Linked DNA regions of Constrictibacter sp. MBR-5. The protein of the gene in region 2 binds, or shares a complex with, the protein of the main gene of each other region. Links are inferred from orthologs where the notes say so. Each region holds a gene or a part of one and is shown on either strand. Other genes may lie near its edges. The genes, in order: tig and rpsG.

The links.
Region 1: the proteins of rpsG (region 2) and tig are in contact, whole or in part, in a crystal structure (PDB 3GTY), measured with the Thermotoga maritima proteins. The link is inferred for Constrictibacter sp. MBR-5 from one-to-one orthologs. Residues at the interface, in WP_004081843.1 of Thermotoga maritima: Lys34, Lys52, Lys55, Glu59, Arg62, Gln63, Glu66, Asn67, Lys69, Val71, Arg95, Ala109, Lys110, Lys111, Gly112, Arg113, Pro114, Glu117, Glu121, Ile124, Ala125, Tyr127, Asn128, Asn129, Thr130, Gly131, Lys135, Asp139, Arg142, Met143; in WP_004081061.1 of Thermotoga maritima: Glu122, Val124, Val129, Leu130, Tyr133, Glu188, Gly259, Ile262, Tyr263, Glu266, Ser270, Glu273, Gln274, Glu277, Arg308, Gln311, Ile312, Ser315, Tyr316, Glu325, Arg329, Arg336, Leu363, Phe366, Trp367, Arg373, Leu377, Arg381, Leu384, Glu387.

Annotation. Positions count from the first base shown.
Region 1 is NZ_JBEPTK010000005.1:242,640-251,963, reverse strand. What follows is about bases 3,984-6,983. They hold tig (trigger factor), read right to left. Parts: upstream 6,153-6,983; coding sequence 4,815-6,152; downstream 3,984-4,814. Other genes in these bases: metK (methionine adenosyltransferase), read right to left, coding at 6,479-6,983; clpP (ATP-dependent Clp endopeptidase proteolytic subunit ClpP), read right to left, coding at 4,133-4,774. In the rest of the region: non-specific DNA-binding protein Hbs, read right to left, coding at 1-32; lon (endopeptidase La), read right to left, coding at 187-2,598; ATP-dependent Clp protease ATP-binding subunit ClpX, read right to left, coding at 2,705-3,970; more of metK, read right to left, coding at 6,984-7,651; ABIE65_RS13380 (helix-turn-helix domain-containing protein), read right to left, coding at 7,862-8,323; lnt (apolipoprotein N-acyltransferase), read right to left, coding at 8,424-9,324. UniProt on the Bacillus subtilis protein: Involved in protein export. Acts as a chaperone by maintaining the newly synthesized protein in an open conformation. Functions as a peptidyl-prolyl cis-trans isomerase.
Region 2 is NZ_JBEPTK010000032.1:213-3,768, reverse strand. The notes cover bases 1-2,710. They hold rpsG (30S ribosomal protein S7), read left to right. Parts: upstream 1-975; coding sequence 976-1,446; downstream 1,447-2,710. Other genes in these bases: fusA (elongation factor G), read left to right, coding at 1,471-2,710; rpsL (30S ribosomal protein S12), read left to right, coding at 593-964; rpoC (DNA-directed RNA polymerase subunit beta'), read left to right, coding at 1-300. Outside these bases: more of fusA, read left to right, coding at 2,711-3,546.

The DNA.
Region 1 (9,324 bases), on a different replicon or contig from region 2:
TCGTTCTTGTTCACGGAGCTTCCCCTGTCAATCAAAAGTAACAAACGCCCTGATGGCTACAACAGCCCCCATGCAAAGCAGGCGGAGTCTAGATCGGGCCGTTCTACAGCGTCAACGCGAAGCAAGGGCCGGGCTGCGGTTTCCTGGGGGAATCCGCAACCCGGCGACGCTCGCCTGCATTGAAGGTCAGTGAGTGACGACGCCCGATGAAGACTGGTCGTCGCCCTTGGCGACCGGCGGCACCTTCGCCGGTTCGGACCACTCGACGGGATTGGGCATCCTCACGAGAGCCTGTCGCAGGACATCGTCCACGGTCTCGGCGCAGATGATGTTCAGAGACTTGCGGACATTGTCGGGGATGTCTGCCAGGTCCTTCTCGTTGTCCTTCGGGATAATCACCGTCCGGAGGCCACCACGCAGGGCGGCGAGCAGCTTCTCCTTCAGGCCCCCGATCGGCAGGACACGACCTCTCAGCGTGATCTCGCCGGTCATCGCGACGTCCTTGCGGACGGGAATCCCGCTGAGCGCCGATGCCATCGAGGTGATCATCGCGACGCCGGCCGACGGACCATCCTTCGGCGTCGCACCTTCCGGCACGTGCACATGGATGTCCTTCTTGTCGAATTCCGGCGGCGTCACGCCGAACTGGAGCATCCTGGAGCGGATGAACGAGCGTGCGGCCTGAACGGACTCCTGCATCACGTCGCCAAGCTTGCCGGTGTGGGACACGGCGCCCTTGCCCGGCATGATCACCGCCTCGATCGACAGCAGTTCGCCGCCAACCTCGGTCCAGGCGAGACCGGTCGTCACGCCCACGAGATCCTCGAGCTCCGCCTCGCCGTAGCGATACTTGCGGATCCCGGCATACTTGCCGAGGTTCCGCGGCGTGATCTTGATCTCCTTCTTGCCCTTGCTGCTGACCAGCTCCTTGACCGACTTCCGCGAGAGGTTGGCGATCTCACGCTCGAGGTTCCGAACGCCGGCCTCCCGCGTGTAGTAGCGGATCAGGTCGCGCAGGGCCTCGTCGCTGATCGAGAGCTCGCCCTTGCGAAGGCCGTGCTCACCGGTCTGCTTGCCGATCAGGTGCCGCTTGGCGATCTCGACCTTCTCGTCCTCGGTGTAGCCCGGGATCCGGATGATCTCCATCCGGTCGAGCAGCGGCTGCGGCATGCGCAGCGTGTTCGCCGTCGTCACGAACATCACGTCCGACAGGTCGTAATCGACCTCCAGGTAATGGTCGTTGAACGTGCTGTTCTGCTCCGGATCCAGGACCTCGAGCAGGGCCGAAGACGGATCGCCGCGCCAGTCGGCACCGAGCTTGTCGATCTCGTCCAGAAGAAAGAGCGGGTTGGACGTCTTCGCCTTCTTCATCCCCTGGATGACCTTGCCCGGCATCGAGCCGATGTAGGTCCGGCGATGGCCGCGCACCTCGGCCTCGTCGCGCACGCCGCCGAGCGACATGCGTACGAAGTTTCGCCCGGTAGCCCGCGCGATCGACTTGCCCAGCGAGGTCTTGCCAACGCCCGGAGGCCCGACGAGGCAGAGGATCGGCCCCTTGACCTTCTTCATCCGCTGCTGCACGGCGAGGTACTCGAGGATCCGCTCCTTGACCTTCTCGAGACCGTAATGGTCCGCGTTGAGCGTCTTCTCGGCGTGGTGGATGTCGCGCTTGACCTTGGAGCGCTTGCTCCAGGGGATCGACAGCATCCAGTCGAGATAGTTGCGGACGACGGTCGCCTCGGCCGACATCGGGCTCATCGAACGGAGCTTCTTGAGCTCCGCCATGGCCTTGTCGCGCGCTTCCTTTGTCAGCCGCGTCGCGTTGATGCGCTCTTCCAGCTCGGATGCATCGTCGCGGCCGTCTTCGCCCTCGCCGAGTTCCTTCTGGATCGCCTTCATCTGCTCGTTGAGGTAGTACTCGCGCTGCGTCTTCTCCATCTGCCGCTTCACGCGGTTCCGGATGCGCTTCTCCACCTCGAGAACGTCGATCTCGCCTTCCATGTAGGCGTAGACCCGCTCGAGCCGCTGCTTCACGCCGGCGATCTCGAGAAGCTCCTGCTTCTCGGGGATTTTCAGCGTCAGATGGGCAGCGACGGTATCACCGAGCTTCGCCGCCTCGTCGATCTGGTTGATCGACACGAGCACTTCGGGCGGGATCTTCTTGTTGAGCTTCACATACTGCTCGAACTGCGCAACGACCGTGCGCACCAGCGCCTCTTCCTCGCTGGGATCGCCGGCAGGCTCTTCCTCGAGGATATCGGCCTCGACTTCGAAGAAGTTCTCATGGCCGGTGAAAGCGCCGACGCGCGCGCGCTGCACGCCTTCGACCAGCACCTTCACGGTGCCGTCGGGCAACTTCAGCAGCTGAAGCACCGTGCCGATCGTGCCGACTTCGTAGAGATCTGCCGCGGCAGGGTCGTCCTGTGTCGCGTTCTTCTGGGTGAGCAGGAGGATCTGCTTATCGTCCTTCATCACCTCTTCGAGGGCGCGAACGGATTTCTCGCGCCCGACGAAGAGCGGCACGATCATGTGGGGAAACACCACGATGTCGCGCAGGGGCAGGACCGGATAAGTGTTGCCGCTCGGCTTTTGCTGCATCGCACCACTTTGCGTTGGGGAGCCGCACCCGCCGAACCGAAACGGTCCGGAGCGGCGGGTGCCTCTTTAACTAAATGGCCGGCGACGAGTGCGCTTCAAGGCGCGTTCAGGCGCTGGAGCCCACGTCGCCCCGCCGCTCGGAGTAGATGTAGAGTGGCCGGGCCCGCCCTTCGACGACCTCGCGGTTCACGACCAGTTCCTCGACGGCTTCGAGGCCGGGAAGGTCGTACATCGGCTCGAGGAGGATGCCCTCCATGATCGAGCGCAGGCCGCGCGCACCGGTCTTGCGGGCGATGGCCTTCTTGGCGATGCCCGTCAGCGCGTCATCCGTGAAGGTGAGACGCACGTCCTCCATGTCGAACAGCCGCTGGTACTGCTTGACCAGCGCGTTCTTCGGCTTGGTCAGGATCTCGATCAGCGCCGGCTCGTCCAGGTCGCCCAGGGTCGCAATCACCGGCAGACGGCCGACGAACTCGGGAATGAGGCCGAACTTGAGCAGGTCTTCCGGCTCCACCTCGCGCAGGATCTCGCCCGTGGTGCGCTCATCCGGCGAACGGACCTGGGCGCCGAAGCCCATCGCCGACCCCTTGCCGCGCATCGAGATGATGCGGTCGAGCCCGGCGAACGCGCCGCCGCAGATGAACAGGATGTTCGTGGTGTCGACCTGGAGGAACTCCTGCTGGGGGTGCTTGCGCCCGCCCTGCGGGGGAACGGAGGCGATCGTCCCCTCCATGATCTTCAGGAGCGCCTGCTGGACGCCCTCGCCCGACACGTCGCGGGTAATCGAGGGATTGTCCGACTTGCGCGAGATCTTATCGACCTCGTCGATGTAGACGATCCCGCGCTGCGCACGCTCGACATTGTAGTCGGCCGCCTGGAGGAGGCGGAGGATGATGTTCTCCACGTCCTCGCCGACATAGCCCGCCTCGGTGAGGGTCGTGGCGTCCGCCATCGTGAACGGCACGTCGAGGGTGCGCGCCAGGGTCTGGGCGAGCAGCGTCTTGCCGCAGCCGGTCGGGCCGACGAGCAGGATGTTCGACTTCGCGATCTCGACCTCGCTGGCCTTACCGCCGCCGCCGAGGCGCTTGTAGTGGTTGTGCACCGCGACTGAGAGGACCTTCTTCGCATGGTCCTGCCCGATCACGTAGTCGTCGAGAATCTTACGGATTTCCGACGGGGTCGGAACCCCGTCGCGGGATTTGACGAGGGTGCTCTTGTGCTCCTCACGGATAATATCCATGCAGAGCTCGACGCATTCGTCGCAGATGAATACCGTCGGGCCCGCGATGAGCTTACGCACCTCGTGCTGGCTCTTGCCGCAGAAGGAGCAGTAGAGCGTGTTCTTCGAGTCGCCGCCGCTGGCCTTGGTCATCGCTGGTCCATCACGAAACGGAACTGTAGCCGAAGCATGTTAGCCAGACGGCCGACGGCCGCACAACGCCTAATGCGCCACATCACCGCCTGGCCGTCCGCCGGCGCTTCAGCACCTGATTTGAGCGGCCTCCGCTCAACAGGGGGTTAATTTCTGCCGAGATCAGCGTTTTGCTTCGGGTTCGGCAGGGGGTCGCTGCTTTACGACCTCGTCGATGAGGCCGAATTCCCGCGCATCTTCCGGGGTCAGGAAGCGGTCACGTTCGAGTGCTTCCTCGATCGCCTCGATCGGCTGTCCGGTGTGATGCACGTAGATTTCGTTCAGCCGGCGACGAATCGAGAGAATTTCACGAGCGTGAATCTCGATGTCGCTGGCTTGGCCCTGAAAGCCGCCAGAGGGCTGGTGCACCATGATCCGCGCGTTCGGCAGGGCATAGCGCTTGCCCTTTTCACCGGACGTGAGGAGAAGCGACCCCATCGACGCCGCCTGACCGATGCAGACGGTCGACACGGGGCAGCGGATGTACTGCATGGTGTCGTAGATCGCGAGCCCCGACGTCACCACTCCACCGGGGGAGTTGATGTAGAAGGAGATGTCCTTCGTCGGATGCTCGGCTTCGAGAAAGAGCAACTGCGCGCAGATGAGGGCGGCCGCACCGTCGTGGACCGGCCCCGTCAGGAAGATGATCCGCTCCTTTAGCAGGCGCGAGTAGATGTCGTAGGCGCGCTCGCCGCGGTTGGTCGTCTCCACGACCATCGGCACGAGCATGTTCGAATAGACGTCGATCGGATCTCTATCGCGCATGTTCAGCTCGGCGGGTGCAATGGTCGGTAGGAGGCCGGGGTCAGGTCCCGCTGTCTTCGTCCTCAGCCTCCTTGACGAGCTCTTCCGGAGTGACCGTCTTGTTGGTCACCTGGGCGAGCTCAAGAATATAGTCGACCACCTTCTCTTCCAGGATCGGCGCCTGAAGCCGCGCCATCGCTCCGGGAGTCTGACGGTAGAAGTCGAGTACCCTCTCCTCTTGCCCGGGGTACCGGGACGCCTCGGCACGCAACGCACGGCCGAGATCGTCCTGCGAGACCGAGATATTGTTCAGCCGGCCCACTTCTGCAAGGAGGAGCCCGAGACGCACGCGGCGATCGGCGACGCGGCGGTACTCAGCCTCCAGATCCTCGTCGCTCTTACCCTCCCGGATCTGTTCGCCGTTCGGCCCGTCGAGCTGCTGCTTGAGTTCGGTCCAGATCGCCTCGAACTCCTGCGAGACGAGACTTTCCGGAACGTCGAACTTGTGCGCTTCATCGAGCTTGTCGAAGAGGACGCGCTTCACGCGGGCGCGCGACAGCGCTCCATACTCGCTCTCGATGCGCCCCTTCACCGCCTCGCGAAGCTCGGCCAGCGTCTCAAAGCCGAAATTCTTCGCGGTTTCCTCGTCGACGGTGACGGGCTCCCGCTCCTTCAGTTCCTTGACCTCGACGTCGAACACGACCTCCTTGCCCGCCAGGTGCTCCGCACCGTAATCGGCCGGCATCGTGATCCGCACTTCGCGCTTCTCGCCGACCTCGGCGCCGATCACCTGATCCTCGAAACCGGGGACGAAGTTGCCGGCGCCCAGCTCGAGTTCGTATCCCTCGGCCGAACCACCCGCGAACGCCTCGCCGTCGAGCTTGCCGACGAAATCGATCACGGCAATGTCACCGGACTGCGCCGGCCGCGGCTCGGCGAGCGGCCGCGTCTTCCGCAGGTTCGAGGCCAGACGCTCGACGGCTTCGTCGATCGACTTCTCCTCCACCTCGGCCGTCGGCCGTTCCAGTTCGATCGACGAGAAATCCATGGGCGCGATCTCGGGCATCACCTCGACGGCGAGCTTGAACTCGAGATCGGCGCCCTCCTCGAACTTGAGGTCCTCGACCTTCGGCGGAACCGCCGGACGCAGCCCGCGATCGTCCATCGCCTTCTGGCTGCTCTCGTTCACCTGCGCCTCGAGCACCTCGCCGGTGATCGATTTCGCATAACGCTGCCGCAGCACGCCGATCGGCGCCTTGCCCGGGCGGAAGCCCGGCAGCCGGATGGTGCGGGCGATCTCTTCCAGCTTGGCCGTCACCTGGGCCTGGATGTCGGCAGCGGGGACCATGATCGCGAACTCGCGCTTCAGGCCTTCGGCGTTGGTCTCGGTTACCTGCATGGGGGCTTCGTCCGGGTTTCTGCGTTTGTCCTGCGGGACGGATCGTCGCCATCGGGCGGCAGATTGGTGCGGGCGGAGGGACTTGAACCCCCACGACCAAGGCCACCAGATCCTAAGTCTGGCGCGTCTACCAGTTCCGCCACGCCCGCACGGCCCGACCCGACCGAGAGCCGGCGCCGGAATCTCCGGCGCCAACCGAATGGGGGTGTCTACAGCATTGCCAGCCGCGGGCCAATAGAAAGGATGACGCCGCGGAATCCATCGTCAGACGCAACGGGGGCCAGTCGAACGACCGGCCCCCGCAGCTTCGTCCCAGGACGAACGGATCAGCGCATCGCGCCCTTCAGCTCGTCCACCAGATCGGTCTTCTCCCAGGAGAAGCCACCGTCCGCATCGGGGTTCCGACCGAAGTGACCGTAAGCCGCCGTCCGCGCATAAATCGGGCGGTTCAGCTGCAGGTGGGTACGGATACCGCGCGGCGACAGGTCCATCGCCTTGCGGGCTGCAGAAGCGATCGCGGCCTCGTCGGCCTTACCGGTGCCGTGCGTGTCGACATACACCGACAGCGGCTTGGAGATGCCGATCGCGTAGGCGACCTGGATGGTGCACTTATCCGCCAGATCCGCCGCGACGATGTTCTTCGCCAGATAGCGGCAGGCGTAGGCCGCCGAACGGTCGACCTTGGACGGGTCCTTGCCGGAGAAGGCGCCGCCGCCGTGCGGCGCCGCGCCGCCATAGGTGTCGACGATGATCTTGCGGCCGGTCAAGCCGGCATCGCCGTCCGGGCCGCCGATGACGAACCGGCCGGTCGGATTGGTGTAGAATTCGTCCTCGGAGCACATCCAGCCGGACGGCAGCACGTTCTCGACGTGCGGACGGATGAGCTTGCGGACGGTGGCCTGATCGACCCCTTCGGAATGCTGCGCCGACACAACCACCGAAGTCGCCCGCACCGGTTGACCGTTGCGGTATTCGAGGGTGACCTGGCTCTTCATGTCGGGGCCGAGATCCGGCACCTCACCGGCATGACGCGCCTTGGAGAGCGACTTCAGGATCTCGTGCGCATAATAGATCGGCGCAGGCATCAGAAGCGGCGTCTCGCGGCACGCATACCCGAACATCAGGCCCTGGTCGCCGGCGCCCTCGTCCTTCTCGTTGCCGGCCGAATCGACGCCGACGGCGATGTCGGCGGACTGGCTGTGAACGTAGACCATGACCTTGGACTTCTCCCAGTGGAAGTTGTCCTGGTCGTATCCGATTTCGCGGACCGTCCGGCGGGCGATTTCCTCGATGCGCTCGTGGGAAACGTTCCCGGCGCTCCGGGTCTCACCCGCGACCACGATCAGGTTCGTCGTCACGAGCGTCTCGACACCGCAACGCGACATGGGGTCTTCGTGCAGATAGGCGTCGACGATCGCATCGGAAACGGCATCGCAGATCTTGTCCGGATGTCCTTCGGATACGGATTCGCTCGTGAAGAGATAGTTGCCCTGGGCCACGTACACTCCTTGTGCCGGCCCGCGGGCCGGCGCCTTCGGTCGTTCGTAACGAGGGCGCCCGACCAGCGGACGCACAGCGAACCGCCGGAACCGCGTGGTGCCGGCGGCGGCCGCCGTCTGCCCTCAGCGACAGACGACGGGCCGCCTTGATGCAAGAAATGCCTGGAAACGTCAAGTCCCCACCGTCCTGACGACGATTTCACACGGTCGTCACACCTCTTCCGGCGCGGCTTCCGCCCCCAGTGACTTCATCAGATCGAGCACGCGACGGCGAACTGCCTGTTCTCCGATCCCGTAATACGCACGCACCAGTAGAAGCGTCTCGCGACGCGCCATCGGATCCTCTCCGTAGGCCGCCGCCTCTTCACGCAGCCCCGTCTGTCCGTCGCTCAGTTCTTCGAAAAAGTAGGAGACCGGGACGTCGAGAGCCTTGCTCAATTCGTAGAGCCGCCCGGCGCCGATCCGGTTGGCACCGCGCTCGTACTTCTGAACCTGCTGGAAGGTCAGTCCGAGAGCATCGGCGAGCTTCTCCTGACTCATGCCGAGCAGGGTACGCCGCTGCCGGACACGGCTGCCGACATGAATGTCGACGTGGTTGGGCTTTCCGCGCGTACGCCGCGGCTTGCTGCGGGGCTTCTTTGGCGGCGGTGCGGTAGCCTCTGCTGCGCTCACTTCGATCGACTCCTATGGACAAACGCAACCATCGCGCCGGAACCTACCATCGTATGCGCAGCTTGTCTCGCCCGAAGGTTGAGCGCGGGACGCGTTTGATTCAGCCTCCTCCGACAACGCGCCTTTGCCAGCCATGGCGCAACTTGTAGCTGCCGCCGAATACGAAGAGGAGCATCGCTGCGAAGATGGTGTCGCCCAACCGCGCATATACGGTGCCGGTAGCGATCGGCGCCGGCAGCGCAGCGTCGATGACCCCGGTTTCGCCGAGCGGCAGGCGCTCCACCACACGGCCGTGAGGGTCGATGATGGCCGAGATCCCGGTGTTTGCCGCGCGGACGAGCGGCAGACCCTGTTCCACCGCCCGGACCCGGGCAATCTGCAGATGCTGATAGGGCCCGGCGCTACGGCCGTACCACGCGTCGTTGGTGACGTTGAGCAGCCAAGCGGGCGGCGGCTCAGGCTCGGTCACCCTGCCCGGAAAGATGGCCTCGTAACATACCAGTGGGCTGACCGGTGGGGCCCCGGGAATGTCGAGCGTCCGTGGCCCGGGACCGGCGGAGAAATCGACTGTCCCAGGCGTTATCTTCGCCAACCCCAGGACCGATCGGAACGGCACGTATTCGCCGAACGGCACGAGGTGGAACTTGTCGTATGTCGCGACGATGGCACCCGTCGAATCGATCGAGATGACGCTGTTCCAGATCCGCGTGCCGCCATGCTCGCCGGAAGCGACGCCGCGCTCTATGCGTGGCGCGCCGGTAATCAACGCCCCGCCCGGCGGCGCAACCTGTGCGAGCGCCGCAATTACCTGCGGTTCGGCATTGAGAAAGAACGGCACGGCCGTCTCCGGCCAGACGATGTGCGTCGGTGGCGGCGTCCCCGGCGCAGCCGGTGCAGCGCTCATATCCAGGTAGCGGCGCACATTGGCGACACGTTGCGAATCGTCCCACTTCAGGCTCTGCGGAATGTTGGCCTGAACGATGCGGAGTCGTACGCCGTCG
Region 2 (3,556 bases):
GCGAAGCCGGTCCTCCAGGGCATCACCAAGGCCAGCCTGCAGACCCAGTCGTGGATCTCGGCCGCCTCCTTCCAGGAGACGACCCGGGTGCTCACCGAGGCGTCGGTGGCCGGAAAGGTCGATACCTTGCTCGGCCTGAAGGAGAACGTCATCGTCGGCCGCCTCATCCCGGCGGGTACCGGCAGCGTCATGAACCGTCTGCGGCACGTCGCCGCCGATCGGGACCGTGTCGCCATGGCCGCACAGCCGTCGACTCCCGCCATCGAGGCGGATGTCGGGCAGGCTGCGGCCGGAGAGTGACCGAACGCGGGGGCGGCTGCCGAAAGGTCGGCCGTCTCCGCGGTTTTCCGGTCTGTTTCGCTTGACGCGGCCCGGCCGGATCCATAGTATCCGCGAACCTCATTTGGGGGCTGGCGGTAGGACCCGATCCTAAACGCAGCCTCGCGCGCTGGCGATACGATCGCCGCGCTCGATCAGCTGCAGAAAAAACCGGGGAAGTCGGTCTCTGACCGGCGGCCCTTTATTGTTTGCGCGGACCGTGGTTGTCGCGGTCCGCGATTTGCTCTTTGTTGAGGACTGGAAGGGAACACGCATGCCGACGATCAGCCAGTTGATCCGGAATGCACGCAGCCCGCAGAAGGCGCGTAACAAGGTGCCGGCCCTTCAGGCCTGCCCCCAGAAGCGTGGCGTCTGCACCCGCGTCTACACCACGACCCCGAAGAAGCCGAACTCGGCGCTCCGAAAGGTTGCGCGCGTGCGGCTGACGAACTCGTACGAGGTGACCAGCTACATCCCGGGCGAGGGCCACAACCTGCAGGAGCACTCCGTGGTGCTCATCCGCGGCGGCCGCGTCAAGGACCTTCCGGGTGTGCGTTACCACATCATCCGCGGCACGCTCGATACGCAGGGCGTGAGCAGTCGGCGCCAGCGCCGTTCGAAGTACGGCGCGAAGCGGCCGAAGTGAGGATCTGAGGGATGTCTCGTCGCCATTCTGCAGAGAAGCGCGAAATCGCGGTCGATGCCCGTTTCGGGGACGCCGTGGTCAGCAAGTTCATCAACATCATGATGTACGGCGGCAAGAAGGCCGTCTCCGAGAAGATCGTGTACGACGCGATCGAGAAGGCGGCGTCCCGTGCGCATCAGGAGCCTGTCCAGGTCTTCCATGCCGCGCTCGAGAACGTCCGCCCGAACCTCGAGGTTCGGTCGCGCCGGGTCGGTGGTGCCACCTATCAGGTGCCGGTCGAGGTTCGGCCGGAGCGGGCTCAGGCGCTCGCGCTGCGCTGGCTGATCAACGCCGCCCGCGCGCGCTCGGAGAAGACGATGGTGGATCGCCTCTCGAACGAGATGCTCGACGCGGTCAACTCCCGCGGGTCCGCCGTGAAGAAGCGCGAGGATACGCACCGGATGGCCGAGGCCAACCGCGCCTTCTCGCACTACCGTTGGTAATCCGGGGACGTTAGGAGCATTCCGATGGCCCGAACGACTGCGCTCGATCTCTATCGCAATATCGGCATCATGGCGCACATCGATGCCGGTAAAACCACGACCACGGAGCGCATCCTCTTCTACACCGGCCGGTCCTATAAGATCGGCGAGGTGCACGAGGGCACTGCGGTCATGGACTGGATGGAGCAGGAGCAGGAGCGCGGCATTACGATCACGTCGGCCGCGACGACCTGCAGCTGGCGCGGCCATCGGATCAACATCATCGACACCCCAGGCCACGTCGACTTCACCATCGAGGTTGAGCGTTCGCTCCGCGTGCTCGACGGTGCGGTGACGGTGTTCGACGGTGTCGCCGGCGTGGAGCCGCAGTCGGAGACGGTGTGGCGCCAGGCCGACAAGTATCACGTGCCCCGGATCTGTTTCGTCAACAAGATGGACCGCACCGGCGCCGACTTCATGCGCTGCGTGGGGATGATCGTCGACCGGCTCGGTGCCACGCCGCTCGTCCTCCATCTGCCGATCGGCCTGGAGGCTGACTTCGTCGGACTCGTCGATCTCGTGAAGATGAAGGCGATCGTCTGGCGCGACGAGTCCCTCGGTGCCGAGTTCGACGAAGTCGAGATCCCGGCGAATATGGCCGAGATGGCTGCCGAGTGGCGCCAGAAGCTGGTCGACCTCGCGGTCGAACAGGATGATGCGGTGATGGAGGCCTATCTCGAGGGCAACGAACCCGACGCCGAGACGCTGCGCAAGTGCATCCGCAAGGGCACCGTCGACTTCAAGTTTGTCCCGGTCCTGTGCGGCTCCGCCTTCAAGAACAAGGGTGTGCAGCCGCTCCTCGACGCGGTCATCGACTATCTGCCGAGCCCGACCGAAGTCGCGGACATCCGCGGCATCAAGCCGGGCACGGACGAGCCGATGGTGCGCCGCTCCAGCGACGACGAGCCGTTCGCCGCACTGGCCTTCAAGATCATGAACGACCCGTTCGTCGGGTCGCTCACCTTCATCCGCGTCTATTCGGGCGTGGTCGAGAGCGGCCAGACCCTGATCAACACGGTGAAGGACAGTCGCGAGCGCATCGGCCGCATGCTGCTGATGCACGCGAACACCCGTGAGGACGTGAAGGAAGCGCGCGCCGGCGACATCGTCGCGGTGGCGGGTCTGAAGAACACGACCACCGGCGACACGCTGTGCGATCCGACCAAGCAGGTCATCCTGGAGCGCATGGAGTTCCCCGATCCCGTGATCGAGGTCGCCGTCGAGCCGAAGTCGAAGGCCGACCAGGAGAAGATGGGCGTCGCCCTGAACCGTCTGGCGCAGGAGGATCCGTCCTTCCGCGTGTCCGTCGACCATGAGAGCGGGCAGACGGTCATCAAGGGCATGGGCGAGCTCCACCTGGAGATCCTCGTCGACCGGATGAAGCGCGAGTTCAAGGTCGAGGCGAACGTCGGCGCGCCGCAGGTTGCGTATCGCGAGGCGATCTCCCGTGTGGCCGAGATCGACTACACCCATAAGAAGCAGACCGGCGGTTCGGGCCAGTTCGCTCGCATCAAGCTGGTGTTCGAGCCGCAGGAGCGCGGCGCGGGCAATCTGTTCGAGAGCAAGATCGTCGGCGGCGCGGTGCCGCGGGAGTACATCCCGGGCGTCGAGAAGGGCCTCAAGTCGGCCTGGACCACGGGGGTGCTGGTCGGCTTCCCGGTCGTCGACATGAAGGTGTCGTTGATCGACGGTGCCTATCACGACGTCGACTCCAGCGTCCTGGCCTTCGAGATCGCGGCGCGTGCCGCCTTCAAGGAAGGCATGGAAAAGGCCAAGCCACTGCTGCTCGAGCCGATCATGCGTGTCGAATGCGTGACGCCGGACGAGTATATGGGCGACATCATCGGCGACCTGAACAGCCGCCGCGGACAGGTGACCGGCATGGATCAGCGCGGCAATGCCCGCGTCGTCAGTGCCATGGTGCCGCTCGCGAACATGTTCGGCTACGTCAACACGCTGCGGTCCATGAGCCAGGGCCGTGCGCAGTACACCATGCATTTCGATCACTACGAGCAGGTGCCTCAGGCGGTTGCGGACGAAGTCCGCGCCAAGATGGCCTGACGGCTGCGTA